Regions from separate parts of the Paenibacillus sp. FSL F4-0122 genome, predicted to be linked through region 1. Evidence: predicted binding sites of a transcription regulator. Region 1 holds the regulator's gene; the other holds the start of a gene.
What was found. The regulator LexA, encoded in region 1, represses DNA repair genes until DNA is damaged. The targets are predictions, from matches to a motif close to CGAACATATGTTCG.
Positions count from the first base shown of each region.

Region 2: MHH49_RS17620 (YolD-like family protein) is a predicted target of LexA. The motif match lies at 1,934-1,947, and genes of this name have one in related genera.

Region 1 covers NZ_JBBODI010000001.1:5,511,842-5,515,041, reverse strand. Annotated here, with positions in the region: gene MHH49_RS24055 (hypothetical protein) at 1-400, opposite strand, end outside; gene MHH49_RS24050 (DUF896 domain-containing protein) at 456-659, opposite strand; gene MHH49_RS24045 (LysM peptidoglycan-binding domain-containing protein) at 769-1,182, opposite strand; gene lexA (transcriptional repressor LexA) at 1,434-2,060, shown strand; gene MHH49_RS24035 (L,D-transpeptidase) at 2,238-2,576, shown strand; gene MHH49_RS24030 (hypothetical protein) at 2,729-3,109, shown strand.
Region 2 covers NZ_JBBODI010000001.1:4,082,311-4,085,510, reverse strand. Annotated here, with positions in the region: gene MHH49_RS17635 (WGxxGxxG-CTERM domain-containing protein) at 43-519, opposite strand; gene MHH49_RS17630 (M15 family metallopeptidase) at 595-1,281, opposite strand; gene MHH49_RS17625 (hypothetical protein) at 1,398-1,562, shown strand; gene MHH49_RS17620 (YolD-like family protein) at 1,559-1,894, opposite strand; gene MHH49_RS17615 (hypothetical protein) at 2,102-2,662, opposite strand; gene MHH49_RS17610 (PH domain-containing protein) at 2,780-3,200, shown strand, end outside.

The sequences.
Region 1 (3,200 bases):
GCTTAATGACTACAGCTCCACGCGAAAGGGTGATTTTCTCAATATCTGCAGCTGGAAGCCCGCGTTCGCGATTGAATTTAATAGTAGACAGTCTTGCTTTTTCCACCTTCAAGTACGGACGACGGAAGAACAATAGCGCTGCCAGCAAATAGTACAGTACTACTCCCAACCAATTAGCCAGCATGCCGTTTCCTTTGGCCTGATCAATAGAACCAACTACCCAAAACATAGTGCCAAGTATCACTAACACTACCGGAAATGCAATGTTGCGACCTTTAAAGACTTCGGCATTCTGGGTAGGAGATTTAGAGGCATAAATCGTATCCTTGCCTTGTTTCTTTCTTTGCTTGTTGATTTGCTGTGTGTTGCGTTGAACCATTCTTTCCCAAGAACGGGCCATGTGCGTTCCCCCTAGTCATCCTGAAATATCTATGAAAAGGAACAGCGAGCTAATGTTAAAGCCCCTTGTTACCTTGTTCATGCTCATCGTTATCTACTACTTCAATAGTATTTAATTGTGCTCGGAAGTTATTGCGGATATTCCCCAGGTAAATTTCACGAAGCTTGGCGCGTTCCGCCACTTCCTCTTGATTAAGGCCTACGCTCTTCTGTTTGCGTGCCAATTCGTTAATTCGCGCGACCAACTCATCAATATTCAATACTTTCCCTCCCCCTATAAATTAATTCTAACTCTGCCATGAGAAAAAGAGCTTGTCAAGGTCTACTCCCTGCAAGCTCTACTGGTCATTCTATTATGTTCTCAGAAAATTAATAAATAGGTAAAGTAAGTATGTCTCCAGCGTTAATTTGACTACTCTTAATCCCACTTGAACGTTTAATTCCTTCTATATAAACAACTGTCTTCATATCAGCCGGTTTATTCTTAAGGGCAATACTCCATAGTGTATCTCCACGTTCAACCACAATCCGCTTCTCTTCCTTCATTATAGTCGTCGATCCTGCAAATACACTTCCCACTACTGTTAGGCCAGAAAATACTAGCACGATAATCAATATTAACTTAATAAAGAAGTCCTGACGGAACAACGAAATCATCCCTCCTAGCAAACGTTCCGTTATCTCTTTCACCTTAGCGGAATTACGGGCAACGTCATTATGTCCTAAAGATTCAACCACTGGGGCCTTATCGTAGATGCTGCGATATGTACTGTATTTTAGCATAATTATCATCCTCCAAACACTTGTTCTTACTTTCGAATTCATAATAACACGAACATGTGTTTTGTTCAATACTATTTCAGAACAATTGTTCTCTTTTTTTCGAGAGACTCAAGTGGTACATTTTATTATCATTTGTCTACCATTTTTTAACTCTAGCAGATTAATATTTATAATAGTTAGAACTTATGTTTGTGCGAACGGTAGTTCTATGTTATAATTTTCCCAAACATTACTATATGGGGTTGATTCCAATGTCAAAGATTTCAAGTCGCCAGCTGGCGATCCTGGAATTTATACGAAGCGAAGTCCGCAGCAAGGGTTATCCACCTTCCGTCCGGGAAATTGGAGAAGCTGTTGGCCTTGCTTCCAGCTCCACAGTTCACGGTCATTTGGACCGGCTTGAGAAGAAGGGACTTATTCGTCGAGATCCAACGAAGCCACGTGCAATAGAATTACTAGGCCAAGAGGATTCAGAGAATGTTCACCAATTCGCCCAGACCATCTCACGGATTCCTGTCGTAGGTAAAGTTACCGCCGGGGTACCTATCACTGCTACAGAGAATATCGAGGACTACTTCCCACTTCCTACTCACTATGTAGGTGACAACAAAGTATTTATGCTGTCAGTTATGGGTGATAGTATGGTGGATGCTGGCATTATGAATGGTGATTATGTAATTGTTCGCCAACAACAAACAGCGGACAACGGAGATATCGTTGTAGCCATGACTGAAGAAGATGAAGCAACCGTTAAGACCTTTTACAAGGAACGTGATCATATACGGCTTCAGCCGGAGAATCCAGCTTATGAGCCTCTTCGCCTTAATCGCGTAACTATTCTCGGAAGAGTCATCGGATTGTTTCGAGATATCCACTAAGTATGCACTCCTACCATAAAAGGCTGTTCCGCAAATGCGGAACAGCCTTTTTTCTGTGTATTTTGCTTTCTCAACCACTAACGAACATTTGTTCTCGTTCGCTAAAATGGGCATTTTCTATGAATAACCGTTTAGGCGTTCTGCTCATATCCTAATTAGAAAGGAGTGTTGTGCATAATGCCAAATTACCGAATTATTGTAGATCTGACCCAACGAATGTTATATCTTCTGGACAATGATATTGTGATTAGAGGTTTCCCTGTCGGCATTGGTAAGATGTTAACCCAATCCCCAGTGGGAGAATTCACGATTATTAACAAACAACCCAATCCAGGCGGTCCCTTTGGTGCCTTTTGGATGGGACTGTCTAAACCACACTACGGGATTCATGGAACGAATGATCCTTCCTCCATTGGGAAAGAGGTATCCCACGGCTGTATCCGGATGTACAACGAGGATGTGTTAACACTCGCAGCTATCGTCCCTATAGGAACACGAGTAACGATAAGGAATTGAATTCGCTGAGGACGTCACAGCCCCCAAATCACCATATACAGAATGGGGGTCATTACATAAGTAAGTATTTTTTCATTAGCATACTAGGAGTTTGGTGATTATATGTCGAATATTGTTAACAGGATTGCAAATTGAAAAGGATGTGTTTAGTTTTGAATAACTCAAAAATTAGAACCCTCGTCGATTTTAAAGTCGATGCACTGGGTAAGCTGTCCGGTTTACTTTTAAATGATGAACAAGCTAGTGGAAAAAAAGTGAATTTGCTCACCTCTTTTGGCAGCATTCAGGGAATCGTCTCTCCAGCCGTCTCCAACAAAGAGGATGTATTTGATTTAAAATCTTTGATGGATGATGTAATAGTAGACGAATACATATCTTATTTGGGAGCAGAACACCCTGATAAAAATTTCAGCTATAACTTTGTTGTCCTCAATGACGTTACTGTAAGACCTTATGCTAGTTATGGGACTCCGATCGAATACAAACAGCTGATTGTTTATACCGATCATATCACTGCCTTCAATTTTCTATAGGTTACATACTTACCTTAAAAAGCACCCTTGCAGCAACCCCCAATTTTGCGCCATTTGCAGAATCGGCAGGTTTCTCCGGGTGCTTTTTTTG
Region 2 (3,200 bases), 1.4 Mb from region 1:
ACCCGTTCAGCCTAAACCGACACGGGTTATTATAGACGGGGATTATCTACGCTCGTCACTTCTGCTTCTCATTCCGGCAAGACCCAAAAGTCCAAGCAGACCGAGCCAGCCCCAGTTAGATCCTTTGTTAGTCGCAGCATTCGTTGTTGTACTAGTTGCACGGTATTTGCCGGTCTGTGTAGTGTTGGTTGCCGGGTTAACAGTGCTGTTGGTTCTGTAGTTATTGCGGGTGTCATTGTAGTTATTGGTGTTGTAGTTGTTAGGTCTGTAATTATCATCGATGCGGATCTTATCTTTCATAATGCTCTCATGCTGATTCATTGTTCCCGTGGTGCCATTCATTAGATTGCCTTCCGTATTCATCATCCGAGTGTGTTCCGCAGTGCCATCCATTCCGGTATTCGCGGCTGGGATACCGCCCAATGCTGCTGATCCAACGGCATTTGATGCATAGCTAGCTCCCATTAGACTCATTGACAGTACAGTACCGCATGCAAGGCTTGTTATCAGCTTGTTCACAGTGTTATGCCTCCCTTTAAGGTTAGTTATCACTGATAATTTCCCCTTGGACGGCACTGTCTATGCATGATGATTTTACTCTTTTACTACATTAACTGTCTTGGTCACAGCATCATAAGTTACCTTTGCTCCAAGCGCCTCAGCCAGCGCACGTATGGGCACATAGGTTATTCCGGTATCGAGAACGCCATCGGTAAGCTTGCGGCCGTTTAGGTTAATGGTCACTGTAACGTCTTTGTTCACCTGATCATCCCCTCCGGTAATCTTTTTTAAAGCCTCTTTGGCTTGGTCCGTCGTTGGACGTTTACCTGCCCGAAGTTGATCTATAGTTAAACCGAAAGTCATTTGCAGATGTGAATAATCTTTAAAAGAGGTCCAGTCCCCGCCCCATTCTAATCCAAGCCGCTTAGCCTCCTGTACAACCTCTTGCCAATCCGCAGTCTTATCTTTATCACCATCACGATTGATATCCCAAGAAAGGCTAGTGCCATTCGGCAGCAAAAGCGCAAAATCAAACGCAAGACCATAATTATGATAGCTGGTACCGCCTTTAGCGTTGGTAACTATCGGCCCCGGTTTGCTTCTACCCTGCGCATACAAAGCATTTTGCTCAGCGATGGTCCGTAGACCCTGAGTAATAACGATAGGGACTCCTCTCGCATGGCTTTGCTGAATCAAAACATTCGCACCTGCCGCCAAGACAGGATGAAGCCCGACCAGACGCGCCGCGGATTTTTCCCTCAATTGCTCCAAAGTCAGCATAGAATCACCCCTTTGGTATATTCAATGATGCCGCTGTCCTATTTGCCTGTACCCCTGTCCCCTTAGGATGATTTCCACAAAAAAGGACAACATATTTAACGAAAGGTGGGAGACATATGGATATTCATAGCGATAGCTATAAAGTTGCAGCCCTTAGTGAACAGGAAGAAGCACTGGAAATTATTCGGAATGCTGAAGCTTCCATTGCACATCTGACCGGTAACCCTACCGTTACCTTAATCGCTTATGAGAAAAGCGAAGGCAACGGTTCTCAGCATTAAACGATGTAGACCTCGACAATATCATCCACATCGATCCACTTCCATTCCTCCGCCCACTGCAGCTTAAACTCACGCGAGTGGGTGTGAATGGAAGTCACAAAGCCACTTAACATCGTATTTTCAAAAGGATCAAACAGAACAACTGTCACTCGTACATGACTCCGCAACGACAAAGCCAGTGTACATTCGATCTCCTCCAGCTTTTGCTCATCCAGAATAGGCTTGATGCGGCGCAGCGTCTCCCGTTCATCTCTTATAATTCTTGTCTTATGCTCCGGCAGCATCATGCGGCTGCTTTCCCACAGCCCGTTTTTTTCCAGCTTTTTGCCCATGGTAACCCCTCCCTTATAATATATCTATTCTTCTGAACACGAACGTATGTTTGTATTATATCCGCATCTTCGCATATTAATCAATAATCAGGAAAAAGATACCTTTTTGAAGGAGCGCTTTTTATCCAAAAGATGTATATCAATGTATATCCATGTAAGCGCAGCAAAAAGACGCTGACAGATAAACTGTGCAGCGCCTGATTTGATTTATTCTTGAACAACATCTCCAGATACTGAGGTAGCTTCACCTTCGGAATCTATAAGTCCAGTTGCTTCTCTTGCCTCATTAAGCTTGGAGATACCGAACAACATCGCTATATCAGCTTTTTGATTCAATTCATTAAATTGCTCAGCCGTAACATTTGCGGAATCTGCGCCCTGAGAAGCCTCTTTTTTTAAAGAATAAGCACTTTCAAAGGAAATTTTAGACTCTTCAAGCAACTTACGAATGTCTTCAGGCAAGCTGGAGGAAATTTTTACTTTCTCGGCTTGATTCGATAAATCAGTTGCGGTACTCTGGAATTGCTTAATTTTCTTCTCCAACTGCTTGTCCGTGAGTTCTCCTGCTGAATAACCCGCAATGGCTTCATTGAACTCCGCTAAAGAAGATTTTCCCGACTCTTCAAGTTTAGACATTTCATTGTAGAAGTTTTGCACAGTCTCCTGCACTTCTTCTTCCGTGGCAGGTGCCGATGAAGTTGAATTATTGCTGCAGGCGCTAAGGATGACAGTCATCATCAGCATTCCTATTAGTAAAGCTTTTTTCATTATTTATCCCTCCACTTAACAGGATAATGTCGGTTTGTGTAAAGCGCAAATGAAATATATGTAAAATGACTGTTATGTTATAATTATTTTAATTGTGATCAGAAAAGGAGGGTATTTATGCCTTATTGCACCACCTGCGGAGCGGAATACAAGCAGGGCGCTAAATTTTGTGGAGAATGTGGAACCAGCCTTAACGGTACCGCTCCAGTGACCGCCCATCGACCAGCAGAAGATAATCATGTCAATCAAGAAGTTGTGCTCTGGAAAGGCAAACCTGCCGGCATCTCAGATCGACTTAAAGGAATTATAGCTCTTAACACAACTTCATATACCATTACAAGTCAGCGCATTATGTTAAAGACCGGACTTATCGGTAAAAATGTTGAAGAAATCGAATTGCTGCGCGTACGCGATTTATCCGTGAAACAGTCAATAATGGACCGGATGCTTGGCATCGGGTCATTAACTGTATTTTCTGATGATGCCTCAGCGCCTCAGCTTCTTTTTCGAAAAATCCATGATGCCCAAACCGTCAAAG